One region of the Marinomonas sp. NPDC078689 genome, then DNA from elsewhere that is predicted to be linked to it. Evidence: predicted binding sites of a transcription regulator. Region 1 holds the regulator's gene; each other region holds the start of a gene.
The links. Region 1 encodes LexA, which represses DNA repair genes until DNA is damaged. Its sites were predicted from a motif close to TACTGTNTANNTANACAGTA; they were not measured.

Region 1 (10,878 bases):
GCGACCTTTATTAGTATTATTACGCCTTATTTAAAAGCCGCGCCTTTTTGGTTTGCTATGGTGAGTGCGGGGATCGCTTCTGTGTTGCTGGTGGATTTGCCTAACAATTTGGGGTTGCTTGTGTCGGCGGTGATCGCTGTGTCGGTCGGCTATTTTAGCGACGCTGCCCTCAACAAAAACAAGCCATCTTTGCCTGGAACCTCTGGGGGTGAGTCATGACATTGATGGATTCGGTGTTGGTCATTGCGGGGATGTTTGTGGTGACATTTGGTGTGCGCTTTATGCTTTTTGCGCGCGCTCACAAGGTGTCCATGCCGGCGTTCCTTGATCGTGCTTTAAAGTTTGTGCCAGTGGCGGTGTTGACGTCCATTATTACGCCTATGATCTTTGTTTCTGAGCATAGAATGAATGTCTCATTTGAAAACCCTTGGTTATTAGGCGCTTTGGCCGCATTTTTCGTCGGTTTATGGAGACAGCAGCAACTGCTTACGATTGTGGTTGGTGTTGTGGTGTTTTTTGCAGCGAAATATGCTTTTTCATAGAGGATTTTTATGCTCTCTAATATCACTATGAAAGCGAAATCGGATATACTTGCTCGTCAAAGTAACAATACTGTTATAAGAAAATTTATCGGGACTTACATCAACCATGTCAGAAACGTCAAAACCAGGTAATTTCATTACCCAAATCATTGATAAAGATAACGAATCAGGTAAACACAATGGCGTTGTTATGACGCGCTTTCCACCTGAACCGAATGGCTATCTACATATTGGCCATGCAAAATCTATTTGCCTAAATTTCGGTATAGCGCAGCGCTACAATGGTCAGTGTAATCTTCGTTTTGACGACACCAATCCTGAGAAGGAAAGTGTTGAGTACATTGAGTCCATTAAACGCGATGTGGAATGGCTAGGGTTTGAGTGGAAAGATGAGCCAAAGTTTGCGTCTGATTATTTTCAGGCGCTTTATGACTTTGCCGTTCAGCTTATTGAAATGGGCAAAGCGTATGTTTGTGAGCTAAATGGCGAACAAATGCGTGAGTACCGTGGCACATTAAAAGAGCCAGGCAAAAACAGCCCTTATCGCGATCGCTCTGTAGAAGAGAACCTTGCTTTGTTTGCTGATATGAAAAACGGCAAGTACAAAGATGGCGAAGTGGTGTTGCGCGCTAAGATCGATATGGCCAGCCCAAATATGAACCTGCGCGATCCTATTATCTACCGCGTGCGTCATGTTCATCACCATCAAACGGGTGATCAGTGGTGTGTCTACCCTATGTACGACTTTACCCATTGTTTGTCTGATGCATTGGAAAACATTACGCACTCTATTTGTACCTTAGAGTTTCAAGACCACCGTCCATTGTACGACTGGGTATTGGACACATTAGGCACTGCGCATCCGCAACAAATTGAGTTTGCGCGTTTAAACCTAAACTACACGGTGACCAGTAAGCGTAAGCTGAAACAGTTGGTCGACGAAAAGCATGTATTTGGCTGGGACGATCCTCGTATGCCAACCATTTCAGGTTTGCGTCGTCGCGGTTACACAGCACAGTCCATTCGTAATTTCTGTGAGCGAATTGGTGTGACTCGCTCTGACGGTATTGTCGATGTGGGAATGTTAGAGCACGCTATCCGTGAAGACTTGGATGCGAATGCAAACCGCGCCATGGCGGTGTTAAACCCGATCAAGGTGACGCTAACCAACTACCCAGAAGACAAAGAAGAAATCTTCACGGTGAACAATCACCCGAAAAATGAAGACGCGGGACAGCGTGAAGTACCTTTTAGTAAGACACTTTACATTGACGCGGCTGACTTTGCCGAAGAGCCACCACGTAAATGGAAGCGTTTGACGCTTGATGGTGCCGTTCGTCTGCGTGGCGGTTATGTGATTACCTGTGACCAAGCCATTAAAAATGACGCGGGTGAGGTGGTTGAGCTTCTTTGTCGCTACGACGAAAACACCTTGGGCGTAAACCCTGAAGGCTATAAGCCAAAAGGGGTGATCCATTGGGTGAGCGCGAAACACGCGGTTGATGCAAGGGTTAACTTGTACGATCGATTGTTTAATAACGATGCGCCTGATGCGAACTACGAAGATAAAACCTTCTTAGATTTCATTAATGAAGATTCTTTGACGGTGTTAACGAACGCCAAAGTGGAGCCGTCGTTGTTGGCGTCTGAAAAAGGCCAAGGCTTCCAATTTGAACGCGAAGGTTACTTCTGTCGTGACCTAAAAGAAGACGGCATTGTGTTCAACCGTACTGTTACGCTGCGCGATTCTTGGGCAAAAATTGAAGCAAAAGGGAAATAATTGAGATGTTGAAGATTTACAACACCCTAAGTGGGAAGAAAGAAATTTTCAAGCCAATTGAAGAAGGCAAAGTCGGCATGTATGTCTGTGGTAACACTGTCTACGACTATTGCCATATTGGTCACGCTCGAGCGATGATTTCCTTTGATGTGATTTCTCGTTTTATTCGTCACCTCGGTTATGAGTTGAACTATGTGCGCAATATCACGGATGTGGATGATAAAATCATCAAACGCGCAGAAGAAAACAACGAATCGACTCAGGCGCTGACTGAGCGAATGATTGCGGCGCAGCGTGAAGACGAATTGCGTCTTGGCAACAAAATGCCAGACCGCGAGCCGAAAGCCACAGAGTTCATGCAAGAAATCATCGACATGATTCAAGTGCTTATTGATAAAGGGTTTGCCTACCATGGGGCGTCAGGGGATGTGTATTACCGCACTGAAGCCTTCAAAGAGTATGGCAAGCTAAATAATCGTAAGCTTGAAGACATGTTGGCGGGGGCGCGCATCGATGTTGAAGTGGCAAAAGAGCATCCGGCCGATTTCGTTTTGTGGAAGCAAGCGAAAGAAGGCGAAGTGTCTTGGCCATCTCCTTGGGGGATAGGTCGTCCAGGTTGGCACATCGAGTGTTCTGCCATGTCGACAAATTGCCTAGGCAGTCATTTTGATATTCATGGTGGCGGCCCCGATCTTAAGTTTCCGCATCATGAGAACGAAATTGCTCAGTCTGAAGCGGCAACGGGCAAGGATTACGTTAATTACTGGGTACATTGTGGCGCGGTTCGTGTTAACAATGAGAAAATGTCAAAATCGCTGGGTAACTTCTTTACCGTGCGCGATGTGTTGGCAAAGTACAACCCTGAAGTGGTTCGTTATTTGATGGTGTCTAGCCAATATCGAAGCGCGATTGATTATTCTGATCAAAGCCTCAATGAGGCAAAAGTTGCATTAGAGCGCCTTTACACCGCATTGCGAGGTCAAGCGGCCTCTGCTGAGTATGTTCCTACGGAATTTACTGAGCGCTTTGAAACGGCGATGAAGGACGACTTTAATACGGCGGTTGCTGTGTCTGTGTTGTTTGAATTGGTTCGTGAGCTGAATAAAGCGAAAACGGACAATGTTGCTCAGGCGGAATTGTTGGCGGCAGAGTTGTTGGCATTGGCCGATTTGCTTGGTTTGCTTAAGCAAGATCCAGAGTACTTCTTACAGAACAGTACGGTTTCTGAAGGATTGGACGAAGCGGGCATTCAAGCCTTGATTGATGAGCGTACTCAAGCTCGTAAAGATAAAAACTTTGCGCGCAGTGATGAAATTCGTGATGAATTAGCGGATCAAGGTATTGAGTTGCTGGACAGCCGAGAAGGGACTTCCTGGACTCGACGCTAACGTTAGTAGAATAAAAGGCGATACCTGCACATATCAGGTATCGCCTTTTTTTTATTGCTCTTTTTGCACTCGTACTGCCAGCACGTCGCAAGGCGCGCCATGCAGAACGCCATTGGCAGTGGAACCAAGAAGCAATGCGAGGCCATGTCGTCCGTGGCTACCGACAGTGATAAGGTCTACGTGTTTTTCTTCCGCAATGCGGTGAATTTCACTTTCAATACCACCTTGTGTGACGCATGTTTCAGCCACTGTGATGTCAAGTTGCTCTTGTAGCATGGACATGCGCTCTTTAGCGGTGTCTTGTAGCTGTTTTTGAATGTCGGTTATGTCAATGGGTACGTCACCGCCATAGGCGTAGTTTAATGACTCTATGACGTGTACGATGATCAACTCTGCTCCTAGTGAAGAACATAGGGACGCGGCTTTGTTGGCCACCTTGATGCTTTCATCAGTGAGATCGACTGCAAGTAAAACTCGTTTGTACAACATAAAAACCTCCAAATTCAACGGTATAATTAATTTTAGTCCAAAAATATAAAGAGACGCTTAATGACTGCGCTAATTGTTGTGCTTATTACACTATCCCTTATGGGTTCCGCGTTGTGGATCATGCCTCCGAAGCAAGAGCGACGTCGGATGGCACTAAGGATGCTTGCAAGACAGCATAATCTTATTGTGCAGCTTACATCAATCGGGCTGCCAGACAAGTGGGATAAATCAAAGGAAGCGCATAAAGTGTGTGGTTATGCGCATTATCGCGCCAAACCCTTGGAGCAGATGACCGATAAAGTGCTCTTGCTTACCTACGATGTGTGGAAATATCAAGAAGTTACTGCTGGCTGGTGGTCTAACCAAATACTGCCGTTAAGTGACCAAGATAAGGCCAATTTGGCGTTATTGTTGAACTCGGTAATGGCGATAGAAATTTCGCGCGAATCTGTCGTCGCCTATTGGCAAGAGGCGGGAGGAGAGGAAATGGTCGACGTGATGGCGAAATTACTGCCTTCCTTAGCAGAAATGCCATTGAAATAAATCAGTGGCGCTCAGGTTTATCGTTGATCAAATCGGAAGCGCCTTCGTTGCTGTTCAGATTTTGAAGGAGTTGGCTTAAGGCTTCTTCTTGGTTTTCTGTGTCCTGTATGGCTTCAATTTTAGGGGCGATGATTTGTTTCATCTTGTCGGTGACAAAGGTCTGTAAAGCTTTCTTTTCCGGCCTTTCGATGGGGTCGGATTTAAGGTGAGACAAAATCACACCATACAAGGTCTGCGCGACACGAACATCGCCACTTTCGAAGTTTTTATTGGCTTGCACAATTTGGCGATTGAGTTGCACCCACAAGTTTAACCAGCGCAAATAGTCGTAACATGCCTTATAGTGTGCGTTGCTAAGGCGGCCTCGACGTCTTAAGAAAAGCAACATTTTGGCTACTTTTGTTAGGCGCTCTTTGTAATTGGCTTTTTGCTGAAAACTCAGAGGGCTAGGTGTTGGGTTGAATTCAATGGGTTCTGCATTGCGATCGTCTTCTGCTTTGGCAATGCGAACTTCTGTGCGTTCGACGTCGTCTGTGTATTGTAATAATTCGCGCAAGGTATCAATGTAATAATCGTACAGGGCGTCACTGGCAATGGTGTCCGTATCAATGTCTTTTAGACTTTGTAAATGGTACTCCACGCGATCCGCTCGATTGGATAACTGAAGTTGTCTAAAACGACGTTCGGTCTGTTCTTTTTCTTTTTGGTGCGCGCGTGAACCAATGACGACGGAAAGCACCACAATAATCATTAAAATAGCAATTGTAAGAATTTGTAGGAGTGCCATGATTGTCCTTAAGCAATGAATTCAGTATGTTAAATAAGAAATACTGGATTCAGCAAGCGATAATGTGAGAAACAATACAGTGATCGCTTGTCATATAAAAGGTGTTTGCTTAATATCAGCGCCCCGAAAGGCTAAACTACACTCACGTAGATTTGCAGACGTACATACATTTTGCAGACGGACTTAATAAGGCTTATACAGTTCAATGGGAAAATCACTGGTTATCGTGGAATCGCCCGCTAAGGCGAAAACCATCAATAAATACCTAGGCAACGATTATGTTGTTAAATCGAGTGTGGGACACATTCGAGACTTACCTTCGGGTACAACAGCAAAATCAACTCCGCAGGAGCGCGCAAAACAAGCGGCCCTGACGCGAAAGATGAGCCCGGAAGAAAAGGTTGAGCACAAGCGTCGCAAATCTCGTCAGCAGTTGATTTCGCGCATGGGTGTCGACCCTGAAAATAACTGGGAAGCGCATTACGAAGTGCTTCCAGGTAAAGAAAAGGTGGTGGATGAATTACGCCGCCTTGCTAAAAATGCTGACACTATTTATCTCGCAACCGATTTGGATAGAGAGGGTGAGGCCATTGCATGGCACCTTCGTGAAGCCATCGGTGGCGACGACAGTCGCTATAAACGCGTGGTGTTTAACGAGATTACTAAAAAAGCCATTCAAGCGGCGTTTGAAACCCCATCCGAACTGGATATGAACCGTGTAAATGCACAGCAAGCGCGTCGTTTCTTAGATCGCGTTGTTGGCTTCATGGTCTCGCCATTATTGTGGGCGAAAGTGGCTCGTGGCTTGTCCGCAGGTCGCGTTCAGTCGGTTGCGGTGCGCTTGATCGTAGAGCGAGAAAAAGAAATTCGTGCTTTTGTTCCTGATGAATTTTGGGAATTGGACGCAGAGCTCACCACGCCAGCCAAAGACACAATCAAATTTGCCGCGGTAAAATATCAGGGCAAAGAATACCGTCCTGAAAGCCAGGCGCAATCTGATGAGCATGTCGCGCGTTTGAACGGCGCTCAGTATCTGGTCAGCAATCGCGAAGACAAGCCGACTAGCAGCAAGCCTTCCGCTCCGTTTATTACCTCGACGTTGCAGCAAGCCGCCAGCACTCGTCTTGGTTATGGCGTGAAGAAAACCATGATGTTGGCTCAGCGTTTGTACGAAGCGGGTTACATCACTTACATGCGTACCGACTCGACCAATTTGAGTTTGGAAGCGGTTGATGCCTTGCGTGGTTACATTGTTGAGAAGTTCGGCAAAGACTATTTGCCAGAAGAACCGATTCGATACAGCAGCAAAGAAGGCGCTCAAGAGGCCCACGAGGCGATTCGTCCTTCTGATGTCAGTGTGCGTCAAGAAGACCTGCTAAGCATGGAGAAAGACGCTCACCGCCTGTATGAGTTGATTCGTGCACAGTTTATGGCGTGTCAGATGACTCCAGCGCTTTACACCTCCACCACGGTGACGGTAACCGCCGGCGATTATGAGTTTAAGGCCAAAGGGCGTATTTTACGTTTTGATGGTTACACTCGTGCGATGCAGGGTGTTGTGAAAAAAGGCGATGACAATATTCTGCCTGATGTATCAAAAGGCGAGACCTTGTCTCTTGAGTCCTTGTTGCCAGAACAGCACTTTACTAAGCCGTCAGCGCGCTTTAGTGAAGCGAGTTTGGTAAAAGAGCTTGAAAAGCGTGGCATCGGCCGACCATCTACCTACGCCTCGATTATTTCTACCATCCAAGATCGTGGTTATGTTCGCGTTGAAAACCGTCGTTTTTATGCCGAAAAAATGGGCGACATTGTCACCGAGAGGCTAGTAGGGAGTTTCCACTCCTTAATGAATTACAGTTTTACCGCGCAAATGGAAGAGCAGCTTGATGAAGTCGCAGAAGGTCGCGAGAACTGGATTGAAGCGCTGAATGCCTTTTATCAAGGATTTAGCAGTGTGTTGGCGAAAGCAGAAGACCCAGAAGAGGGGATGCTGCTGAATGCACCAACACCAACGGACATCGAATGTCCGACTTGTTCACGTCCAATGCAGATTCGTACCGCGAGTACGGGTGTGTTTATGTCGTGTTCTGGTTACGCATTACCACCGAAAGAGCGTTGTAAAGCAACGATCAATCTAACTCGTGGTGAAGAAGCCGTGGCCGTTGATGACGACGAAGCGGAATCTAAAGCACTGATTAACAAGCGCCGTTGTAGTATCTGTAGTTCTGCAATGGACAGCTACTTGATGGACGAACATCGTAAGCTGCATGTCTGTGGTAATAACCCGACTTGCCCAGGTTACGAAGTGGAAGAAGGTACCTTTAAAATTAAAGGCTACGATGGTCCTGTGCTTGAGTGCGACAAGTGTGGCTCAGAGATGCAGCTTAAAACTGGACGATTTGGTAAGTATTTTGGCTGTACCAGCGAAGATTGTAAAAACACGCGTAAGTTGCTGAAAAGCGGCGAAGCGGCGCCACCGAAAATGGACCCTGTGCCTATGCCTGACCTTGCTTGTCAGAAAGTAGAAGACCATTATGTGCTGCGCGATGGGGCAACTGGTCTGTTCTTGGCGGCGAGCCAATTTCCACGTAAGCGAGAAACTCGAGCACCCTTGGTGAAAGAGTTGTTGCCTTACATGGAACAAATTGACCCTAAATATCACTTTTTCTCTACTGCGCCAGTGATGGATGCAGAAGGACGCCCGACCATTGTTCGTTACAGTCGTAAAACCAAAGAACAATACGTGATGACCGAGGAAGAAGGCAAACCAACGGGCTGGAAAGCATTTTATGTTGGTAAGCAGTGGGTGATCGAAGAAGGGAAGAAAAAGAAATGAGTGCGGCGACTCCGGCGAGTCTCACCAACCAAAAATTAGATTCGGCGCGTCGCTTCCTACGCCAAAGCCAAGACGGAAATGAGTCTTGGTTGAGCGTAGGGCTAGAAAGCGCGGCCATCTTTCATTTGCGAAGTGCGCTGAATGGTTTGTTGCAAGAGGTGAGTCTGGCGTACCAGCTCGCCTCTGGCTTGCAGCTAGAGAGTTTACTAAGAGAAGCGCAAGCTAACGGTGTTGTGGTGCCTGTATTAGCAGAATTGCAAGACTTGTCGTCACAGCCAAATTCTTGGTTAAATCAATTGGAGCAAGCTTACTTGGTTCAATTCGAATGTCGTTCATCGATGTTTGCGAAAGCCAGTGAGGCAAATTTGATTGGTCGTGGTGGAGATGACGGCGCATCGATTAATTTGTTTTTATCAAAGCTGACGGAGTTGGTGTTGCGTTTTAGAGAAGAGTCCTCAGAGTATTAAATATGAAAGAATCTTATCTCGAAATAGTTGAGCTGGATAACGGTGATATTGTGTTACGTCCGGTGGGCGACGAAGGCGAGACGACCGAGCCTTTGGCCACATTGAGCATTTCGGACGATACTAAAGATTATCTTAAAGAACGTTATTTTGAATTGGCTAAATGTATGTTTCATGCCGGCATTGATTTTGTTTATTCAGAAGAGCCAACGTTTGGCGATGAAACAGAACATCTAGACGATATGGATCTAAGGCCAAAAATTCTCCATTAAAAAAGGCGAAGTGTTTGCTTCGCCTTTTTTGTGTTTTGCTGGCTTAGTTAGATGGTTTGGCGAATGACGCCAACGGAGAGTCCTTCAATGGCAAACTCTTCGCTTTCTAAGTCCACAATGATGTCGTCAAAATCTTCATTCTCTGGTGCTAAGCGGATAATGCTGCCTTTTTGAAAGAAGCGTTTTACAGTGACTTCTTCTCCAATGCGCGCAACAACGATTTGCCCGTCTCGTATGGCGGTTGTTTTGTGCACGGCAAGTAAGTCGCCTTCCATAATGCCAATATTTTTCATACTGGTGCCTGAGACAGACAGAAGATAGTCTGCTTTAGGTGAGAACATGGCGGCAGGAACATTGACGTGAGACGCAATGTTTTCTTGGGCAAGAATCGGGAAGCCGGCGGCGACTTTACCAATAACAGGCAGCCCAGGCTCGATGTTTTCGGCGGGGGCTGGCTCTTCAAGTAAGCGGATGCCGCGTGATGCCCCAGAAAGCATTTCGATTGCGCCTTTCTTGGCAAGAGCCTTCAGGTGTTCTTCAGCGGCATTAGGGGATTTGAATCCTAGGCGGCTGGCGATTTCTGCGCGTGTCGGAGGAAAGCCAGTCTCGCTAATAAATTCGCGAATGGTTTCTAGTACGTCAGATTGTCTGTTGGTTAATTTAATCATAGCGCCATCTGGTTGTTTATACAGTAACTGTTATTATATACAGCATTATTCAAGATACTCAATAATTTAAATGCTTTCAGACGAACTAAAAACACAAATTCATCTTGCTTACCGCGCCTCACTGGAAGCAAAGTCCCATAAACCTAGGGTTGGTCAGCGTCAGATGATCGGCGCGATCGCTCGCACCTTGGGGAATATTAAACAAGACAGCGAAGGTGAACGCTTAGGTGAAAAGCACGTGGCTGTGGTTGAGGCCGGTACGGGTACGGGTAAAACTTTATCCTATTGCCTTGCGGCGATTCCGATTGCGAAGGCGCGTGGCCTCAAGTTGATTATTTCGACGGCTACCGTGGCGTTGCAAGAGCAGATTCTGCACAAGGAATTGCCTAATTTACTGGAACACACGGCTTTAAGCTTTAAATACACCTTGGCAAAAGGGCGTGGGCGCTATCTTTGTTTGAATAACCTTGAAGGGTTTTTGAGCACAGAAGAGCAGGGCATGGAAGACATGTTTGCCGGTTTGTTTGAGCAGCATTTGCAGGTTGATGATGTGAATACGCCGCTTTATCAAGAGATGGATCTTGCCTTGTCTAAAGGTGAGTGGGATGGCGACAAAGACAACTGGGAAGGCATTATCCGCGATCAGGATTGGCGCCGTCTGACCACGGATCATCAGCAGTGTACCAATCGCAATTGTGCGAATTATTCTGCTTGCCCATTTTTCAAAGCCCGCGGTGAGATTGAAGATGCCGACGTGATTGTTGCTAACCATGATTTGGTGTTGGCGGATCTTTCCCTTGGTGGCGGTGCTATTCTAACGCCGCCTAAAGAAACGATTTATGTTTTTGATGAAGGACATCACCTACCAGATAAAGCCATTGGTCATTTCCGTCATGAAGTGCGCTTGCAGCAAAGTATTACTTGGTTACGACAGTTAGAAAAAAATCTGGTGAACTTAAAGCAAGAGTTGACCGACGATGTCAGTTTGACCGGGCAGTTGTTGCTTAAAATTCCTCAGCAAATCCAAGCCATTGTGAATTTTATTCAGTATGCACAACAAGGTTTAGCGCCTTATATTCAAGGTTTGGGCTTGGATCAGGATAACAATC
Region 2 (10,878 bases), on a different contig from region 1:
CCGGCGGCGTGCAACAGTTCAGGGCGCGTCACATCGCCAAAATAGTTATTCACACCAAAGCGCTGCAGTGTTCTTAATTGCTTGGTGCTGTAGTCGATCACTGTGGTGTCGTACCCAGCAAGACTCATCATTCGATCGATCAAGCTGCCCATTCGGCCTGAGCCGGCAATAATGATTTTCTTATCTCCTGGCATGCCAACCCCTTGAGGCTGATCATCTTTGTCCTTTAGATAATGTGGCGCTAAATAACGATCGTAGAGAATAAATAGAATAGGGGTGAGTAGCATAGAGAGCGCCACCACCAGTAAGAGTTGATCGGCCAGTGCTTTGGGGATCACGCCATTCGATTCGGTAAACGACAGCAATACAAAGCCAAACTCCCCTGCTTGTGCCAGTCCTAGCGCGAACAGCCATTTGTCTGCTCCGCGAATTTTGAACAAACTGCCCAGCATCAACAATGCGACCATTTTTAGCACAATCACGCCCAGAGTAAGACTGATGATGCTGATCAAATGATCGGCTAATAGACTGAAGTTGATCCCTGCGCCCACTGTCATAAAGAACAGCCCAAGTAACAACCCTTTAAACGGGGCAATGTCGCTTTCTAGTTCGTGTCGGTAGGGCGAGTTAGCCAAAACAACCCCCGCGAGAAAAGTCCCAAGAGCAGGAGACAAGCCAACCACTGACATCAATAAGGTAGTGCCAATAACAAACATCAAAGCCGTCGCGGTAAAGAGCTCGCGCAGTTGTGCGGACGCGATAAACCGAAATATCGGGCTGGATAAGTAACTACCGCCCAGTATCACGGTAATAATGGCACCGATTGTGACTAGGGTAATCTGCCAGGTGGCCAGCCCTTCCAATAAATTCCAGCTGCTGCCATGGGCTGAGGCTTGCTCGGCCGCATGATTTAAGGCGCTGAGTAATTCAGGCGTGGCGAGTAAAGGAATAAACGCCAGCATAGGGATCACTATGATGTCTTGAGCGAGCAAAACCGAAAAAGACGCTTGCCCACCGTCTGAGCGCATTAAGCCTTTTTCCCCTAAGGTTTGCAGCACGATAGCGGTTGAAGAGAGCGCCAAAATAAGGCCGACCGCAAGACTGATTCGCCACGACTGGTCGAGCATCATGGAGGCGCCCATGATAAACAATGCCGTTAACGCGACTTGTCCGCCACCTAACCCAAGTAAGCGGGTTTTCATTGCCCACAGCTTCTTCGGCTCTAGCTCTAGACCCACTAGAAACAGCATCAAAACGACCCCTAGCTCGCCAAAATTTTGTACTGAGACTAGGTCCACATTCAGAATGGAAAGAATGGGGCTGATGATTATGCCGGCTAATAAGTAACCGAGAACTGAGCCGAGTCCTAATCGAGAAGCGATGGGGACAGAAATGACTCCAGCAACAAGAAAAATGAACGTCAGTAGTAAAGCGTCAATCATGAAAGGCAATTTCCAGTAGGCAGCGAATTAAAGACTTATAATAAAAGGTTTATGAACTTTAATCTTCTTACAAATAGGCTATTTTATTTCATTGGTGTGTTTATTTTACGACATCTTTCATCCTTAGCTGTGTGCTGGGTTTGGTGTGTTGCAAACGATCATAAATAGAGCCTATTTTGATCATCTTATGTCGCATGAAAGTTGCTTTTAGACACTCAAGTAAATGGTTTTTTCTTTGAGTTGATAATGCGGCTTGTGTTCATATTCTCTCGCTTTCTATGGATAAAGGGATTATAAAGAAAGGACATCGCATGTTCATAAGTGCCTCTTTTTGAGAGTGTGTTCTTGCTGTTAACGCATCGCGCTCTTCATTCTATAAGCATTCAGCTACGCCTATTTTATTCATTACTCAGAGCTCAAACGAAGATGAAAATATTCAGTTGCCAACAGTGTTCACAAGTCTTGTTATTTGAAAATACCTTGTGTGAAAATTGTGGATCTGCCTTAGGTTTTTTGCCGGACCAAATGGTATTAAGTGCACTTAAGCCACATGATTCAGGCTATCTTGCTTTAGCGGACACATCTGTGCCGGCACCCGTATGGCATTATTGTGATAATCATCAACATGGGGTGTGTAATTGGCTGGTGGAGAGCGACCATACTTTTTGCATGGCCTGTGATTTGAACCGACACATACCCAATCTAGAAGCCATTGAGCAACGCCAAGCTTGGCAGCAGCTAGAGTTTGCTAAACATCGATTAGTCTATTCATTGCTGCAATTAGAGTTGCCCTTGATCAGCAAAAAAGAAGACCCTGAAGACGGTTTATCATTCGACTTCATCTCAGAAGAAAATGTGGTGCCGGACAATGCGCAATCCAGTACCGGTCATGCGCTTGGGCAAGTCACTATTAATGCCGCAGAAGCGAACAGTGCTGATCGTGAGCAAATGCGAGAAGACATGAATGAGTCTTACCGTACGCTAATTGGCCATTTTCGCCATGAGGTTGGGCATTATTATTGGGATCAATTGGTGGCGACAGACGAAAGTACGTTAGCGCTTTATCGCGAATTGTTTGGCGATGAACGGGAAAGCTATAAAGATGCTTTGCAGCGCCATTATGAGACGCCAGTCGAGAATTGGCGTGAGCAGTTTGTCAGTGTTTATGCATCCTCTCACCCTTGGGAAGATTGGGCCGAAACTTGGGCGCATTATCTGCATATCCTCGACACGTTAGAAACCGCGAGTCAGTTCGGGATGAGCCTTCAGCCGCCTAATGCTCAATATCAGTCACTTTGTGTGAATGTGACGATTGACCCGTATCAACACTCAAACTTTGATGACATTCTGGCTCAGTATTTACCGCTTACGTTTGCTGTGAATAACCTCAATCGAAGCATGGGGCAGCCGGATTTATACCCGTTTGTTATTGTCCCCGCTGTGCGTAAAAAATTGAATTTCATTCATCAATTATTACAGCCGATGTTATGAGGGGCTTAGCCTTCATGAGTCATCGTTAGAGCCAAAAATCTCAGTTAGAAAAGACAAAAACGCCATCAAGGAGAGGGCGTTTTTGCTAAAGGCTCGCTGTGGGATTAAGCCGCGTCGCTTTCAGGGTAATCGTTGCTATCTTCATCGAATGAGGTGGAGATTTCCTCTGCATCGTAAATAGCGTCTTCATCTGGTTCTATGACAAGATCTTCTAACGGCAAAGTGTCGTTTTTGTTTTGCTCTTTCGGTTGTGTTTCTTTGGCTTTGGATTTTATCTTTGGTGTGGTCTTACGCTTTGCACCTAAGGCCTCTAGCAGCGTGTCCTTGTTTTCAGCAAGATACATCGACAAGGCTTCTTTTTGCTGATGGTCTCCTGCTAAATCACTACTTTCTAACACTTCATAAAGTGCGTCTGCTGTGTCGAGTAACTTGTCATAGGCATCGGCTTCAGCTTTGGAAGTAAATGTCATTTTCTCAATTCCATCACGTTCTACAACGTATTTAATAACTACAGGCATGATCCACCCTCGTGAAAAATTATACTGTATAAATATACAGGAATGTTTTTCGTTCTGTCTAGTGCTTTTAGTTGGTGATTAATACAATGATTGATAAAGTAGTGCCCTTAATGAAGGAACCTAATTGTTATGTCATTCGATTTTTCTCAGCTCTCTTTTTCCGATTTTGACTTTTCGGTTGTGAAAGACCACCTCGAAATATTTTTGACCGTTGTTTGGCTATTGCTCTCCTATATTATCCGTCGCTTTACTAAGCGCGCTATTCGGCTGCATCCGACCTTAGAACATGACAAAAAACGTCAAAGAATCAATTCATTAGACAATATTTTCAACCTACTGTTGGTGGTGGGTTTTATTTTAATTTGGTCTTCTGAATTACAAAATATTGCGATCTCCATTGCTGCCTTTATGGTGGCCTTGGTATTGGCGACGAAAGAGTTTATTTCTTGCATAGTCGGGGCCTTTTATCGCGCCAGTACTCGACCTTATCAAGTGGGCGATTGGGTAAGAATTGCCAATTATGAAGGCGAGGTCACAGACAGCGATTGGCTTTCAACGACGCTTTTTGAAGTGGATTTGAAAGGTGGCAGTTACGGTTATACAGGACGAACAACTGTGATCCCCAACAGTGTATTGCTGACGCATACGGTGCAAAACCTGAACTACATGCGTCGCTATGTGACCCATACCTTTTCGATTTCTAGACTGACTGATGACGTCAATTTGTTTGAAATTAAAGGCAAAATACTGGATAAGATACGGGAATACAGCGAGCACTTTCATGAGGTTGCGATTCGTTACAATAGCCTGATTGAGAAGCGCTTAGACATTAAAATCTCAGGGCCTGAGCCTAAAGTGCGAATCACGACCTCCCCTGAAGGCTATAATATTTTCACCGTTTCATTATTTTGTCCGACGGAAGAAGCCATGGTGATTGAACAAAAAGTAACGGAAGACTTTATGAACTTTTGGTTTGAAAAAAGGGCTAGATAGTGAACAAAGTGGCTTTTTAGGAGAAACAGATGGCAATTCGTCGAATGATCGCATGCGTGGTTTTACTCGTAACCACTTTGATGCTGACAGGCTGTGACGGTCTAAGCATAAGTGAAGCTGAGTTAAATCAAGCGGTCGCGAAGCAGTTAGAACAAAGTAAACAAAATCATATTCAATTAACGCTAGAAGGTGGTAACACCTTGGATATGAATTTATTGGTAAAAACAGCCCATATTGATTTAACCGATCGTGATGGTGGTTTGGCTTTGGTGGACCTTAATACAGATTTACAGGGCACCTTAAGCGCATTTGGACAGTCTTTTTCATTTAGTACACAAGTGAACCCATCGTTCGAGTCAGGTGTGCGATTAGAAGAAAACCGTGTTTATTTAGTGGCGCCCAAAATCACTAAAATAGACGTTGAGGGCTCTAGCTTTAGTGACAAAATGCTGCGTTCGACATTGGGGTCTTTGCATGACGATTTCGAGAAAGCCTTAGCAAACTACTTCGATTCGCACCCTGTTTATGTGCTAGATCATTCGACAACAGAAAAAGCGACAGCGTCGATGATTAAAGACATCTCAATCAAAGAAGATGCGATAGAGTTCGCCATTTTCTAGGGACTCTCTATAATATCGCGCAAAATGCGCGGTTGCGCCGCTTAACTAAACCGCTGAGCCAAGTCGCTAAGTCAACACTTAACGACCTTGCTGAGTTGAAATAACAGAGGAAATATCATGTCCATTGCTGACAACCAAGTCGTTCAATTTAACTACACGCTTCGCCATGGTGAAGAGTTGATCGAAACTTCCGCGGGTAAAGACCCTATTTCTTACCTACACGGCCACGGCAATGTGATTCCTGGTCTTGAAAAGGCCATGGAAGGAAAAGAAGTCGGTGCTGAATTTGAAGTGACAGTACCAAGCGCAGAAGCGTACGGCGATCGTCATGAAGACCGTACTCAAGAAGTGCCTGTGAAACACCTTCAAGGTGGAAAACGTTGGAAACCAGGCATGATTGCTATGGTTCAAACAGATCAAGGTATGCGCCAAGTCAGCATTATTAAAGCGGGTTTAAAGCGCGCTCTTGTGGACTTGAACCACCCTCTATCTGGTAAAGACCTGACGTTTAACATTGAAATCGTAGACGTACGTGATGCGACAGACGATGAGATTGCCCATGGCCATGCTCACGGCGTAGGCGGTCACCACCACTAAGCATTATTCGTCTGATAAAGCCCCTGTTGCCTTTGGCAATAGGGGCTTTTTTGTGGCTCATGAGCTAGGTCATCAATCGAGTTGTTTTTAATGGGAATCGTTATCAATAACTTGACAGGAAAAGAATGTCGTCTCATTATTGATAATAGTTATCATTTCAATAGGCAGGACGACATCATGAGCCATTATCTAGTTCCCTTCTCGGTAATAGAGCAAGCCATTCAAGGCGGTCAGTGTGCGGATTCACCAGAAGTACTCTACCATTATCTCAATACGAGTGAAGAATACGCTGAGCGGCTAAATATTAATGATGCCGTGATCTTGCATCAGCGTGTTTTCAATGTTTTATTGGATACTGTGTGCGATTCACACATTGCACTGAATTGGCGACAAGTCTGCTTAGATATGGTCTATCGGCCATTAGCGAATCTAAAACGACTGATTGTGACTTATCAAGACGCCAAAGCGTATTTCAAAATGGAACATGACTTACGAACGTTGAGTCATTATTTTTTGTGCTCGTTGGAACAAGAAGGAAGTCGTTAGATCATGAAAATGCGAATTGAAAAAGACAGCATGGGCGAATTAAATGTCCCTGAAAAGGCCCTATACGGCGCACAGACACAGCGTGCAATCAATAATTTCCCTGTCAGTGGTGAAGCATTGCCAGAGGCGTTTATTCGCTCTCTTATCTTAATTAAATCCGCTGCGGCTCGCGCCAATCAAACCTTAGAATGCATCACACCGGCTCAGTCAAACGCCATTCAAAATGCTTGTGAAGAGTTGCTAAATGACCCTGATTTAATGACGCATTTCCCTGTGGACGTCTACCAAACAGGGTCTGGCACTAGCTCTAATATGAATGCCAATGAAGTGATTGCTACCATAGCGAATCGCTACAGTGAGACAAAAATCAGCCCCAATGATCATGTGAACTTTGGTCAAAGTAGCAATGACGTTATTCCAAGTGCGATCCATGTAAGTGCGAGTTTGGAGCTGACTGGGCATCTCATTCCTGCCATTGCGCACTTAAAATCGACGATTAAAGAAAAAGGCAATGCCTTAAAAGGGTATACCAAGACAGGGCGAACCCATTTGATGGATGCCATGCCGGTGCGTTTCGATCAAACCTTCCATGCTTGGGCGGCTCAACTTAAAGATAATCTCGATAATTTAAAATATTTAGAAACCAAGATTACTCGCTTAGCACAAGGCGGTACGGCGGTAGGCACTGGCATCAATGCGCACCCTGAATTCGCCGCCTTATTTGCGAAAGAATTGTCTGATTTAACCAATGTTACTTTTACTCCTGGCGACAATTTCTTTGCATTAATTGGCTCTCAAGATACTGCCGTCGCACTATCAGGGCAGCTAAAAGCGGTGGCGGTTAGCTATATGAAAATCGCGAATGATTTACGTTGGATGAATTCAGGACCATTGGCAGGATTAGGTGAAATTACGCTAGAAGCGCTGCAACCTGGCTCATCCATTATGCCAGGTAAAGTTAACCCAGTGATTCCGGAAGCGGTTGCCATGGTTTCTGCGCAAGTTATTGGTAACGATGCTGCCATTACCATTGGTGGGCAGGCGGGCAACTTTGAGCTTAATGTCATGCTGCCGATGATTGCAAAAAATCTATTAAGCAGCATTAAATTGCTAGCCAACAGCGGTCGCTTATTAGCGGACAGCGCCATCGCGACCTTGACGGTTAATGAAGACAAACTCAATGAAGCCTTGCATCGTAACCCGATTTTGGTCACCGCATTGAACCCGATTATTGGCTATTCAAAAGCCGCAGAAATCGCCAAAAAAGCCTATAAAGAAGGCCGACCTGTGGTTGATGTAGCAGAAGAAGAAACGGATTTAAACCGCGATGAGCTTTTATCATTATTGGATCCAGCAAAATTAACTCATGGTGGTTTGTAGTGTTTTTCTGATTTCTTTTCCCTGAATCAGAAGAGAAAAAAACCAGCGTGTGAGGAACGCCTCACTACGCTGGTTTTTTTTGTCAGCCAGTGATTATCGCGTGACTATTTTGCTCATCTGTTCAACCTGTCTTTGCCCAATGCCATCGCTTCTAGCTACTGTGTATAAGTGCCCATATCTTATTCTCCTAACGTCTTTGTTTGACTCACTACTAGGAATACTTGCCTATTAAACAAGAAGATGATTATCTTGAGTTTCTTGATCTGAACAAGATCTTAAGCCAGTGATTGGTCTGCTCGATAGAAGCCGTTGTTTATTTGGAGAAAACTATGAATTCGGAGTTGTTCCTTCGGCCCGCGACCATGGCTGATGCAGATTGTTTATTAGAATGGCGCAATGATCTAGCAACGCGTAAGGCATCCCTGTCTGCTGGTCGAGTGGAAGTAGCAGATCATTTAAAGTGGCTGCGAAATACTATCCATAATGATCAAAGGCGTTTACAAATTGCAGAATTAAACCATCGCGCGGTCGGTACAATAAGAGCCGATTTAGACCCTGAAGGGTGGCTTTTATCGTGGACGGTTTCCCCTAAAGCACGAGGCAAGGGGGTTGCCCAGAAAATGTTGGATTGTTTTATTCTTGAATTGGATGGGACGCTTTTAGCCCAGATAAAAGCGACCAACATAGCTTCACAAAAAGTCGCAGAGCGAGCGGGGTTTACCCTTGAAGAAGCCCGCGCTGGTATTTTGTATTATCGAAAAGCGCTTGGTTAAGGCGCTGTTTGATGTCTAGTTTTCATCAAAGCGAATTCGAACTTTAGGCTCGTTAGCCTGTTTTCTAGTGGGCTCGCGTAATGGATCAACCAACTTTTCTAAGCCATTAATCTTGATTTCTAAGGCAAGCTGTAGCCATTGCCCTAGGTTGCCATTCGGCCAACCTTCATGAGCGAACCACAATAAATAGGCTTCTGGTAAGTCGATCAAAATACGACCTTGGTATTTTCCAAACGGCATGGTTTGGCGGGCGACTTGAACAAGGTCTTGTTGAGAAAACATAAAGAGACTCATTTATTAGTACAATTTAGCGTATTTAATCATAGCTTGGGCGTGCTCGCTAATCGCTAAAAAGGCGGTTGTTGACTGAAGCGCTGAATCAAATAGTCACACACTTTTTGCAATTTAGGCGACGGCTGCCGCACTTTTGGATACACCAACCAAACACCGCTGTATGGGTATTGGTATTGTGGCAATAGAGCAATGAGCTCACCGGATGCCAGTTCATCGGCAACGTAATAATCGGGGAGTTGAGCAATGCCTAAGCCTTTTTTGACCGCGTCTAACAATGCCGGCCCCGAGTTACTGCGCCAATGGCTCGATACTTTCACTTCTTTGCGCTGACCATCTTGTTGAAATAACCAATGAGTTTTTGAACCGATGAGGCAGTGGTGCTTATTAAGTTCAGCTAACGTATGAGGGATACCGTGGCGATCTACGTAGTCGCGGGAGGCGCATAAATATTCTACTCGGTCGCATAAGCGGCGAGACAGGTGGCTAGAGTCTTTTAATGAGCCCATACGGATGGCAAGGTCATAGCCTTCTTCGATAAGATCGACAGGGCGATTACTGAGGTGAAAATCCAACTCTATTTTTGGGTGTTCGATTAAAAAATCGTTTATCACAGGCGCAATAAAACGCTCTCCAAATGTCGTTGCACAGGTTATTTTAAAAGGGCCTACTAGCGCGTTATTAAGGCTAGAGATGACTTCCTCTGCACTGCTCAGTGCTTCGGGTAGACCACGACAATGGTGATAATACAATTCCCCCGCTTCACTTAAACGAATGCGTCTTGTGGTGCGAAACAGCAAGGTTGTTCCCAGCTCACTTTCGAGTTGAGTGATGAGGCGACTAATATGAGAAGCAGAGACTTTCAGCTGTAGAGCAGCGGCCGAAAAACTGCCTTGCCTCACGACTTCGATAAAGGCTTCCATTGCTTCCCAATTCTTCATAGTGTGTTCATCTGCTGGTAAAGAGGCGTGTATTTTAGCGCAGATTTTGGAATATCGACAAGGATTGTTGCTGTATAGCAACAATCCTTTTCTGAAATAGCTATTATCGTCCTAATCATTTGCGACTACACTACAAGCAGTTAAGTAATTCGTACCTTATTGAAAGCACATATTGGAGAAGACAATGAAATGTAAAGCAGCTGTTGCTTGGGGCCCAGGCCAACCACTTAAGATTGAAGAAGTCGATGTTCAAGACCCACAAGCGGGTGAAGTTCTTGTGCGTATGGTGGCAACGGGTGTTTGTCATACGGACGCTTTCACTCTGTCTGGTGAAGACCCAGAGGGTGTGTTTCCTGCCATCCTAGGCCATGAAGGTGCAGGTGTAGTAGAAGCGGTAGGTGAAGGCGTGACCACGCTAAAACCTGGCGATCACGTTATTCCACTATACACAGCAGAGTGTGGCGAATGTAAATTCTGTAAGTCTGGCAAAACCAACCTTTGTAGCGCCGTTCGCGAAACACAAGGTAAGGGCTTAATGCCAGATGGTACTAGTCGTTTTAGCATTAATGGTGAGCCAATTTTCCATTACATGGGAACCTCTACTTTCTCTGAATACAGTGTCGTTCCTGAAATTTCTCTGGCGAAAATCCACGTAGACGCGCCATTGGAAAAAGTGTGCTTGCTAGGTTGTGGTATTACCACGGGTATTGGCGCGGTATTGAATACGGCAAAAGTAGAAAAAGGTGCCACAGTCGCGGTCTTTGGTTTGGGCGGCATTGGTCTGTCGGTTATCCAAGGTGCGCGCATGGCCGGTGCTTCTCGCATTATCGCGATCGATTTTAATGAGTCTAAGTTCGAGATGGCGGAGCAATTTGGTGCTACAGACTTTATTAACCCGAAAAAATTCTCTGATCCGATTCAGCAAGTGATCGTAGAAATGACGGATGGCGGTGTAGATTACTCTTTTGAATGTATTGGTAATGTTCAAGTAATGCGCCAAGCACTTGAGTGCTGCCATAAAGGATGGGGCGAATCCATTGTCATTGGTGTGGCGGGTGCAGGCCAAGAAATCTCAACGCGTCCATTCCAATTGGTAACAGGTCGAGTCTGGAAAGGGTCTGCTTTTGGTGGTGTAAAAGGTCGCAGCCAATTACCTGGTTACGTAGAAGATTACATGAATGGCAAGATCGAAATCGACCCATTTGTCACGCACACAATGCCACTTGAAGACATCAATAAAGCCTTTGATCTAATGCATGCAGGCGAGAGTATTCGTACTGTTATCC
Region 3 (10,878 bases), 190 kb from region 1:
GCATCATCATAAGCCGAGCGGGCTTGTGGTGACACAGGAGTGAGTGCAATCGGCGCTAATTGAACCGAAGAAATACTATCTAATGACTCTTTTTTCGCATCAAGTGTCGCTGGAATAGCGGCAGGAGCCACACTTGTATTTGCCTGGGAAACTTGACTATTTTGCCTAGCGGCAGAAGCTGACATTAGCAGAGAAATACGCTTATCAAGATCAATATAACGATCTCGCTGTTGCGCTTTCATTTGAGACAATTCATGTCCCTGCTGTTCTAGTTGCCCTCTAAGATCTCGCACTTCCGATTGAAGCGAATCCAATTGTGAAAGCAGTTCGGCTGCAGCATGAGCGGGCAAGGTTCCTGCCTGCTGATTAGCAGCCATTGCTAGTGGGGCTGTTAAAAACAGCCCCACTGCAAAGGAGCGAGAAATAAGCTTATTTACGATCATTTTTCGTAACGTACTTCTACTCGACGATTTAGCTGCCAAGAAGAGGCATCATGACCAAAGGCAACAGGCACTTCTTCACCGAAACTAACGGTTTCGATTTGAGATGCTGCAACGCCTTGAATAGTCAAGTAACGGCTAACCGCTTTAGCACGACGCTCACCCAATGCCATGTTGTACTCACGAGTACCACGCTCATCCGCATGACCTTCTAGAACAACGCGAGCTTCTGGATGCGAAATAAGGTATTGAGCGTGTTTAGCAAGCGCTTCACGAGCCGCTGGGCGAACAACAGATTTGTCAAAATCGAAGTAGAATACAGTTTGAACACCATCAAGCATGCTCATGCTGTTTGCTTCGTCTGCTTTAGCTTGACCATCATCAACAATCACACTGCTTACTGCGCCATCTTGGTTTGCACCATAAGATTGATCCGCTGCATCCGCTGCTTGTTCAGTCGTTGCTGCTGCTTCGTCTGTCGCTGTTGTCGCAGAATCCGTGTCAGTTGAGGTTGTGCTACAACCCGCAATCCAAGCCGCAGATAAACCGATTACAGCAAACTTACCTAGTTTATTTACACTCATTATTCACTCCTTAATGTCTTTATTTGAAGTACGGAGACCATGCTGGTTCACGTACATCTCCATCTGCTGACGGCAGCTTGTATTTCACAAGCCCATCAACGGATACAACTGCCAATATGCCTTTTCCGTTTTCACTGGTGGCATACATAACCATGCTACCATTCGGCGCAATAGTTGGCGATTCGTCTAAATAGGTGCGAGTTAATATTTTTACTCGACCTGTTTTCATGTCTTGTAGCGCGATGTGGTAATTACCATCGTCTTTTTGAACCGTAACAAGGTAGCGCCCATCAGGCGTAAGCTCACCCTTACTGTTTGAGTCACCTTCAAACGTAACACGCTCTACACGCTTTGTCTTAACATCAAGACGATATATTTGCGGGTTGCCACCACGGTCAGAGGTAAAAATAATACCTTTGCCATCTGGCTCCCAGCTTGGTTCTGTATCAATAGCATAATGATTGGTCATACGCTCTAGTTTTTGTGTAGCAATATTTAACGTATAGATTTCAGGGTTACCATCTTTCGACAACACCAAGGCCAATTTCTTACCATCTGGAGACCAAGCAGGTGCACCATTTAGGCCTCTAAAGCGAGCCACTTGCTGTCTTTTCCCCGTCGCTAATTCTTGAATAAAGATATTAGGACGACGGTTTCTGAACATCACATAAGCAATGTACTTACCATTACCACTCCAAGATGGCGACAAGATAGGCTCTTTTGACTCTACGATAACTTGAGGTCTATGGCCGTCTGCGTCCGCCACTTGCAATTTGAAAGTAGGCGCAAGGCGATTGCCTTCTGTTGTTACATAAAGAATACGCGTACTGAAAGCGCCAGGAAGCCCAGTCAACAGCTGATACACCTTATCACTGATGTAATGAGCCGCATCGCGAAGGTTTGAAGCGTTCACATCGATGGAGGCATGCTTCTCAACCGGCTTCTGGCTCAACACATTGAGCAATTCAAAACCAACACGATAGCGATTGGCGGCGATTTTTTTCACCGAGCCAATCACCACATAATCACTTTTTAATAAGCGCCAATCACGATAAAACACATCCGCTTCTTTTGAAGGTTGGCTTAGCATGCTAGAGCGCGGAATCGCCTGAAATAAACCACTGCGCGTCAAATCGTCTTGAACAATTTGAGCAATATCTTCAGGTAGTGCATCCGTACCGTTGTAACCAAATGGAACAACAGCGATAGGCAACAATTGATCTGCCCCACTGGTGACCTCAATAACAAGCTGCGCCCTTGCGGTACTAACAAAGACAAAGCAGGTGAAAAATACTAAGAACCATTTACGTAATATCATTAGTTTCTTAAGTCCTGTGGATTAAAAATAATTACAACTCTTCGAAAGTTTCTGTCAAACACATAAGGGTCCACTTCCGATAACTCCTTAACAACAATGCTCCTTGCGGCGTCTTCTGCACGCTGATCAAACAAGGCGTCGCCACTTCCCTTAATAATGTTCACGGCCAACACTTCACCCGACGGCAAGAAAGAAATGGCCAACTCTGTTTTCATGCCATTTCGAGCGCTCGGTGGGCGATTCCACGCAGCGGTGATTCGATCATTGATTAAACCACTGATCGATTGCACCATTTGGGCCTCTTCTGCGGCTTTCTTCTCTTCTTCCGCTTTTTTCGCTGCGGCCGCTTCAGCGGCTTCTTTCGCTAAGCGCTCTTTTTCCGCTTCTCGAGCGGCAGCCTGCTTACGCTGTCTCTCTTTTTCCGCTAATTGTTTTGCTTCTTCCGCCTGACGCTTTTTCTCTTGCGCGGCCTTTTCTTGCTCAATGCGTTTTTTCTTTTCCGCCTCTTGTTTCGCGATTAAGGCTTCTTGCTGTTTTTTCTTAGCCGCGTCAGCGGCCTTCTCTTTCTCAGCAGCGGCTTTTTTCTTTGCAGCAGCCTGTTCAACGGCTTTTTTCTTCGCTTCTTTAGCTTGAGCTAGGCGTTTCTTTTGGGCCTCTAGCGCTTTTCTCTGCTCTAGCTTTTTGGCTTTTTGCTGAGCTTCTTTCTCTTTTTCTTTTTTCGCTATCGCCTGCTGCTGAATAATTTTTTTCTTTTCTTCCTCACGCTTGCCAATAATGGTCTGTGAAATATCCACCACAGTCGCATTCACAATAGGAGGTCGCTTAGGCAGAGGCTTTTCATTATCGCTAAAGTCCACCGCCACAAAACACGCAGCAACAATAACTAGATGAAGGCCAACCGCCAATAAGGCGGGAACGCCGTAACTGTCTTTACTCAGCAAATTCATTAATTATTGTCCGGCTCCGTTACCAATCCCACATTGGGCACGCCAGCTCCTTGCAAAGCCACCATTAGACCAACAACCGCACCATAAGAGACATTTTTATCACCTCTGACCAGTACGGGGATTCTAGGGTTTTGGTTTAATACCTTTTTTACCCTCGCCTGCAAAGCATCCAACTCGATCGGCTCTTGCTTGCCGCCAAAGTCCAAATAAAACTGCCCATTACTGTCGACAGAAGCAATCATCACATCGGTTTCTGTTTGCTGAATAGGCGATGCATTGGCGTTAGGTAACTTAACATCCACCCCTTGGGTAAGCATCGGCGCTGTGATCATAAAGATCACCAACAACACCAGCATAACATCAATGTAAGGAACCACATTGATCTCAGCCATAGGGCGACGTTTTTGTCTTCTTCTAGAGCGAGGCACTATGCTACGCCTCCCTCTCTCACGTGTACCTTACGATGAAGAATACTGGTGAATTCATCGGAGAAATTTTCATAGCCTGACGCCAGTGATTCTGCCACCGTTGAGAAACGGTTGTACGCAATAACCGCCGGAATCGCAGCCACCAAACCAATGGCCGTCGCAATGAGCGCTTCCGCGATACCCGGTGCGACCGTCGCCAGTGTGGCTTGCTGAACGTCTGCCAATCCAATAAAGGAATGCATGATGCCCCAAACCGTACCAAACAAGCCGATATAAGGGCTTGTTGAACCCACTGTTGCCAAAAAGGAAAGGTGTTTTTCTAGCTTCTCTTCTTCTCGATACAAGGCCACACGCATAGTACGCTGAACCCCTTCCATAACCGCATCAGGCTCGACATTATGACTTTGACGTAAGCGCGTAAACTCTTTAATACCCGCTGTAAAAATGCCTTCGATCCCTTCTACTTTTCGACCTTCTTGTGTGAGCTTTTTATAAAGCTTGCTCAAATCGATGCCGGACCAAAACTCATCTTCAAATTCTGTTCTTACTTTCTTAGCTTGCTTTAGCACACGCATTCTTTGAAAGATAATTACCCAAGAAAAGATGGATGCTGCCAACAGTATCAACATAACCATTTGCACAACAAAACTAGCGCTGGCAATTAAACCCAAAATTGACATTTTTAACCTCTATTTAAAATCTGAAGGTAGCTGGTAATTAAAATGCTCGTAGGCGCGCTTCGTAACTTGGCGACCTCGAGGCGTTCGTATAACAAAGCCTTGTTGTATTAAAAAAGGCTCAATAACATCTTCGATGGTGTCTTTGTCTTCGCCCACCGCCGCGGCAACACTGTCTAACCCAACCGGTCTGCCGTCAAACTTCTCTATCATAGTCAATAACATACGACGATCTAAATGATCAAAGCCTTGACTATCTACACTTAACATATCCAGTGCACGCTGAGCAACTTTTTGCCCCACTAACACATCGCCATTAACCTGCGCCACGTCTCTAACACGACGCAACAGTCGGTTGGCAATTCGCGGCGTACCACGGGAGCGACGCGCCACTTCAAAGCTTCCGGATTGGTCAAGCTCCATGCCCATTTTGCTGGCTGAGCGCGCCACTATGGTGGTCAGCGACTCAACATCATAAAACTCTAAACGCTGTACGATACCAAAGCGGTCTCGCAACGGCGATGTCAGCAAACCCGCTCGTGTGGTTGCTCCGACCAGCGTAAAGGGTGGGAGTTCAATTTTAATCGAACGCGCCGCAGGCCCTTCCCCGATCATGATATCCAACTGATAATCTTCCATCGCAGGATACAAGACCTCTTCAATAGCAGGACTCAAGCGATGTATTTCATCAATAAAGAGCACATCACCTTCATTAAGATTGGTTAATAATGCCGCCAAATCTCCCGCCCTTTCGAGCACAGGTCCTGAAGTGGTTTTGATTTCTGCGCCCATTTCATTGGCAATGATATTCGCCAATGTGGTTTTACCCAGCCCTGGTGGCCCAAAGATCAATGAATGATCCAGTGGTTCTCCACGCTGGCGAGCGGCTTGAATAAAAATATCCATTTGCTCTTTGACCACTGGCTGGCCGATGTACTCAGCAAGGGACTGCGGTCGAATGGCACGATCGACTTGTCGATCTGTGCCTTTTAATTCTGCCGAGATAATACGATCACTTTCTATCATCTTCTATTACCTTAGCATGGCTTTTAATGCCGCTTTAATAACCTCTTCACTGCTCGCTGCATCTACAGGCACAGTGGCGATCGCTTTGGCCGCTTCTTGAGGTTTGTAACCCAATGAAATAAGAGCCGCTTCGGCTTCTTGTCTTGGGTCGGCTTGGACTTGTTTCAATACCGCTGGGGTGGAAAAAAGATCCGTTTTCGCGGCTTGCCCCAATTTGTCTCTTAATTCAATGATCAAGCGTTCCGCGGTTTTCTTACCTACCCCCGGAATCCTGGTTAATGCAGTGACGTCAGACTCCTGCACATTGGCAATCAACTCTTCCGACGACATGCTAGACAAGACTGCTAAGGCCATTTTAGGGCCTATGCCATTTACCTTGATCAGCACTTTAAACAGCGCGCGCTCACTTTTATCAATGAAGCCGTAAAGCGTATGCGAGTCTTCTTTTACTTGAAAATGCGTATACAGAACCACGCTACCACCAATCGGCGGCAACTCATAAATCGTTGTCATCGAGGCGCTAAGTTCATAGCCGATGCCATTTACATCCACCAACAATTCCGGCGGCGATTTCTCGATCAATGTTCCAGCAATCCTACCTATCACACACTTTTCCTTATATCCATTTCAGACCAACGCTTTGACGTTCGCCCTGCTCTTTTCCCGACGCCATATTCCAGGCCGCCTGATGTTCTTGTATTAGCATGACACAATGCAATCGCGAGCGCATCGGCTGCGTCGGCTTGCGGAGGAGAAGACAAGCCTAATAACAACTGAACCATGGCTTGCACTTGGGTTTTGTCTGCGTTGCCATTGCCAACCACAGATTGTTTGACGCGTCGCGCAGCGTACTCGTTAACAAACAGCTCTTTGAGCGCTGCCGCCACAATGGCCGCCCCCCTTGCTTGCCCCAGTTTTAAGGCTGAGTTGGCATTTTTCGCAAGAAACACTTCTTCAATGGCAAATTCGTCTGGCGCGTATTCATCCAACAAGGTGGTGACAGAATTAAAAATCACCTTAAGGCGAACAGATAAGGCCTCATCGGGTAAGCGAACACAGCCGCTATTCACATAGACAGACTTACCATTAGTCACATCAATAATGCCAAAGCCCGTTATTCTTGAGCCTGGGTCTATTGCTAAAATTCTGGTCGTCGCCATCATTAACCTATTAAAGAGTCAATATTACTGTATATTTCAACAGCCTTTAACTTACAGAGTATACAATCCTGACATAAAAAAAGGCCGTTTAATAACGGCCTTTTACATTTTTTTTTCGCTCTCTTAACAAACATCACCGTCAGTAGAGCGAAGGTGGCGCTAAGCTTACTCTGTCACTGGCTTTCTAACGCGAATATTCAGCTCTTTCAACTGTTTATCGCTTACTTCACCTGGTGCTTGAGTTAACAAACAAGTCGCACTTTGTGTTTTCGGGAAGGCAATGACGTCACGAATAGAAGCCGAACCTGTCATCAACATAACGAGGCGATCTAGACCGAATGCCAAACCACCATGCGGTGGCGCACCAAATTTCAATGCGTCTAGTAAGAAGCCAAATTTCTCTTCTTGCTCTTCTTCACTGATATTAAGCAACTCAAACACAGTTTCTTGCATAGAAGACTGGTGAATACGGATCGAACCACCGCCCAACTCAGTACCATTCAAGACCATGTCGTATGCTTGAGACAAGGCATTAAGCGGATCTGCTTTTAGCGCTTCTGGAGAGCAAGAAGGCGCAGTGAAAGGATGGTGAATAGCCGTGATGCCACCATCGGATGTTTCTTCAAACATTGGGAAGTCAACTACCCATAAAGGCGCCCACTCACAAGTGTACAAGTTAAGATCTTCACCCAACTTGCAACGTAATGCACCCAAAGCTTCGTTTACGACTTTTGCAGAATCCGAGCCGAAGAAGATCAAGTCGCCATCTTGTGCATCAAGACGAGTCATCAATTCTTGGCGTACTTCCATCGGTAAGAACTTAACGATTGGAGACTGTAGGCCTTCTTCAAGGTTAGACTTGTCGTTCACCTTGATGTAAGCCAACCCTTTGGCGCCGTAAATACCAACAAATTTAGTGTACTCGTCAATTTGCTTACGAGTCAGCGAGTTACCGCCAGGCACTTTCAATGCGGCAACACGACCTTTAGGGTCTTTTGCTGGGCCAGAGAAGACTTTAAAGTCCACGTCTGCCATCAGGTCAGACACGGTCACAATCGTCAATGGAATACGTAGATCAGGCTTGTCGCTGCCGTAGGTTTCCATTGCTTCAGAGTAAGGCATGCGTGGGAAGGTGCCCAAATCAATGTTCATTAGCTCTTTAAACAAGCTCGTGATCATTTCTTCTGTCATGCCCATGATCTGCTCTTCGCTCATGAAAGACGTTTCGATGTCTACTTGAGTGAATTCAGGTTGGCGATCGGCACGCAAATCTTCATCACGGAAACATTTAGCAATTTGGTAGTAACGATCAAAACCAGACACCATCAACAGCTGCTTGAACAACTGAGGAGACTGAGGAAGCGCAAAGAAGCTACCTTGTTGAGTACGGCTTGGTACCAAATAATCACGCGCACCTTCTGGTGTTGCGCGCGTTAGAATCGGCGTTTCGATGTCTAAGAAGCCATTGTCATCCAAGTAGCGACGCAATACAGACGTTACTTTTGAGCGAAAACGCATTTTTTGCTGAATTTCTGGACGACGTAAATCGATAAAACGGTTTTTCAAACGAACGTCTTCACCAACAGATTGATGCTCATCAAGCTGGAATGGTGGTGTTTTTGCGGAGTTTAGAATCTCAAGCTCTAAGCCCAAGACTTCGATCTCACCTGTGTTCATGTTTGGGTTAACTGTCCCTTCTGGACGAGCACGAACCAAGCCTTTTAGCTTAACAACAAATTCGTTACGAACACTGTCCGCAATGGCAAAACTGTCTGCACGATCTGGGTCAAATACCACCTGAGTGATGCCTTCGCGATCACGCACGTCTAAGAAAATAACCCCGCCGTGGTCACGGCGACGATGAACCCAACCACATAAAGTGATTTCTTGTGAAATGTTAGAAGCATTTAATTCGCCGCAATAATGGCTGCGCATAATTTCTATCCTATTACTGTCTCAGTAAGAGAGTGAAGTGTTCTTTGTTCGCTTTTTGTTAGACCAGAAAACAAAATGTGTTTCCCATATAAGGAGGAAAACAAAAAGCCAAAATATTTTAAGGCAAAGCATTATATGCGAACCAAGTCATACTCTCTAGAGTAAGAAGGAAATTTGTCTATAACAGTCCATTTCTTCATAAGACACTGGCTATTTCATAAACAATTTCGATTCCAGATTGCTTCAAAAGCACTTCGTCGCCTTCCATTTTACCAACCAGTGTCAGCCCTACTGGGCTAGATGGGGTAACCAAAAAGACACTTTTACCATCGCCTAGCTCAACACTTAAGCCTCCCGCACAAGCAGAAAGATAAAACCATTTGCTATTTTTCTGTTGCGCATTGACCTCGATCAGGCCCACTAGCGCCCCTGTTTTTATCTCATCGTCTTCACCGAAGAACACCGCCTTGTGATTCGAAAAGCTTAAAAAATCCTTTTCACACTCCAACACTCTTTGTGACTGCCCATGGGCAAGATAGGACGCCTCCAATCCGAAGGTATCGTATTTATTTTCCGCCACACTCTCTTCACTGGTCGCCGCGTCGTAAGCTTGGTTCGCGGCCCATTTCGCGGTCTCAAAGCGTTTTTCAAGAGCGCTTATTATGGCTTCATACACGGTTACTTTGTTCATTTCGTCTCACAACAACTAGGGGTACGACACATTATTAATCACGCTCTTTTATCAAGAAATTGGTGCAATGAATAAGCAAGATACAAGGAAGCCTCACGGCAAGGCATTTTCTCAATTGACAAAGTCAACCAATAAAACTATAGTGATAATCGTTCTCATATAAGAAGCGAGTCACTTTTATGCCAAGCAACCTTGATGAATCACTGCACAGACTTATCCATTGCTATAAGTCCCAGGTCAAACGCACCATCAGTGACTCTCATTTGGATCTTCATATTGGTCACATAAGAGCATTGAAATGCATACGCAACATTCCCAAATGCAGTGCTCAGGTGATCTCACAAAGAATGAATTTAGATAAATCGCAAGTGGCGCGAATTATAAAAGAACTGCTTAGCAAAGGTCACATAGAAAAACACCCTAACCCCGATAACCATAGAAGCCAATTATTGCTTCTCACACAGTCAGGGCAAAGCGTCATAGACACCATGATCACGCTCGATAGCACCACATCGGCAAAAATGACCCATGGGTTGAGCGAACAAGAGATCAAAGACTTCAAACACTACGCAGAAATCATGATTAGAAATTTATGCGAATAATACATTATATTCAGGAGAAACTTATGAGCAGACCACAACCAAGAGAGCTCGTTGTTATCAACACCACTCTAGTAACACCGCACATGCTAAGAGTTACCTTAGGTGGCGAAAACATGAACACCATGCCGGAAAATCAAGAAAGCGGATACGTAAAACTTATTTTCCCTAGCGAAAGCGGCCGCCTAATGCGCACTTACACCATACGCAAACAACGCGCGGACGAGATCGACATCGACTTCATGCTTCATGAGGATTCAGGTCCAGCGTCTTCATGGGCAAAAAACGCCAAAGCGGGTGACCGCATTCTTATTGGCGGACCTGGCCCTAAAAAAATGATCGAAGAGTCAGCCCAATGGCAGCTTTTGATCGGCGATATGACCGCCCTACCGGCCATCAGCGTCAATCTTGAAACGCTACCGGCCGACGCAAAAGGCTATGCGGTAATCGAAGTGGTGTCTGAAGCCGACATTCAAACGCTTAAACACCCAGCAGGCATTGAGATTAAATGGGTTATCAATGCTCAGCCAGGCAGTAACGAACAAGCCTTGCTAGAAGAAGTGAAAGCATTGGAATGGCTATCCGACGACGTGTCCATATGGGCCGCGTGCGAATTTGGCAGCATTAAAGCACTGCGTCGCTTCTTTAAAGAAGAGAAAAAGGTCGAAAAGAGCAACCTTTATATCTCAAGCTACTGGAAACAAGGCAGCAACGAAGATCAGCACAAAGCCGTTAAACGCGCTGAGGCCGAAGTGGCATAAGCTCTAAAAAAAACAAAATAAAAAGCCAGCGATGAAGCTGGCTTTTTTTGACTCTGCAACAATGATAAGAAATTACAAGCGCACTTGCTCAATAATCAAATCAATTACATTGTCTACTTTTGTTTCAACGATTTCTGTATCGGCAATGCTGGTATCAGCAACCAATAAAGTCACACCCGTTTCGCGAATCAAGGCCGCTTCAGCAGCCGTGGCATTGGCTTTTGCTAATGCTACAACACCTTGACGCAACAATAATCGCTCTACGGATTCAGCTTGCGCCAATACTTCAGCAGACAAGGCGATAACCGCAGG

Region 2: the regulator LexA is predicted to act here: its motif matches at 3,474-3,493, upstream of ACIGBN_RS00715 (YebG family protein).
Region 3: the regulator LexA is predicted to act here: its motif matches at 6,606-6,625, upstream of ruvC (crossover junction endodeoxyribonuclease RuvC).

What each region holds. Positions count from the first base shown of each region.
Region 1 is NZ_JBITUJ010000003.1:257,019-267,896, reverse strand. It holds gene ACIGBN_RS07475 (AzlC family ABC transporter permease) at 1-219, shown strand, start outside; gene ACIGBN_RS07470 (AzlD domain-containing protein) at 216-542, shown strand; gene ACIGBN_RS07465 (glutamine--tRNA ligase/YqeY domain fusion protein) at 649-2,322, shown strand; gene cysS (cysteine--tRNA ligase) at 2,328-3,710, shown strand; gene ACIGBN_RS07455 (universal stress protein) at 3,762-4,199, opposite strand; gene ACIGBN_RS07450 (hypothetical protein) at 4,260-4,742, shown strand; gene ACIGBN_RS07445 (DNA topoisomerase I) at 4,744-5,529, opposite strand; gene topA (type I DNA topoisomerase) at 5,735-8,365, shown strand; gene ACIGBN_RS07435 (DUF6586 family protein) at 8,362-8,832, shown strand; gene ACIGBN_RS07430 (hypothetical protein) at 8,835-9,101, shown strand; gene lexA (transcriptional repressor LexA) at 9,149-9,769, opposite strand; gene dinG (ATP-dependent DNA helicase DinG) at 9,840-10,878, shown strand, end outside.
Region 2 is NZ_JBITUJ010000001.1:159,607-170,484, forward strand. It holds gene ACIGBN_RS00705 (cation:proton antiporter) at 1-1,442, opposite strand, end outside; gene ACIGBN_RS00710 (putative zinc-binding metallopeptidase) at 1,869-2,933, shown strand; gene ACIGBN_RS00715 (YebG family protein) at 3,038-3,451, opposite strand; gene ACIGBN_RS00720 (mechanosensitive ion channel family protein) at 3,581-4,444, shown strand; gene ACIGBN_RS00725 (DUF1439 domain-containing protein) at 4,474-5,064, shown strand; gene ACIGBN_RS00730 (peptidylprolyl isomerase) at 5,182-5,661, shown strand; gene ACIGBN_RS00735 (hypothetical protein) at 5,839-6,207, shown strand; gene ACIGBN_RS00740 (class II fumarate hydratase) at 6,211-7,587, shown strand; gene ACIGBN_RS00745 (GNAT family N-acetyltransferase) at 7,917-8,360, shown strand; gene ACIGBN_RS00750 (DUF3820 family protein) at 8,376-8,642, opposite strand; gene ACIGBN_RS00755 (LysR family transcriptional regulator) at 8,708-9,592, opposite strand; gene ACIGBN_RS00760 (S-(hydroxymethyl)glutathione dehydrogenase/class III alcohol dehydrogenase) at 9,777-10,878, shown strand, end outside.
Region 3 is NZ_JBITUJ010000003.1:64,478-75,355, reverse strand. It holds gene ybgF (tol-pal system protein YbgF) at 1-443, opposite strand, end outside; gene pal (peptidoglycan-associated lipoprotein Pal) at 440-1,024, opposite strand; gene tolB (Tol-Pal system beta propeller repeat protein TolB) at 1,044-2,342, opposite strand; gene ACIGBN_RS06490 (TonB C-terminal domain-containing protein) at 2,342-3,289, opposite strand; gene tolR (protein TolR) at 3,289-3,717, opposite strand; gene tolQ (protein TolQ) at 3,717-4,397, opposite strand; gene ruvB (Holliday junction branch migration DNA helicase RuvB) at 4,407-5,420, opposite strand; gene ruvA (Holliday junction branch migration protein RuvA) at 5,427-6,026, opposite strand; gene ruvC (crossover junction endodeoxyribonuclease RuvC) at 6,023-6,580, opposite strand; gene aspS (aspartate--tRNA ligase) at 6,746-8,515, opposite strand; gene ACIGBN_RS06455 (transcription elongation factor GreAB) at 8,712-9,206, opposite strand; gene ACIGBN_RS06450 (MarR family winged helix-turn-helix transcriptional regulator) at 9,386-9,808, shown strand; gene ACIGBN_RS06445 (siderophore-interacting protein) at 9,832-10,566, shown strand; gene cysN (sulfate adenylyltransferase subunit CysN) at 10,639-10,878, opposite strand, start outside.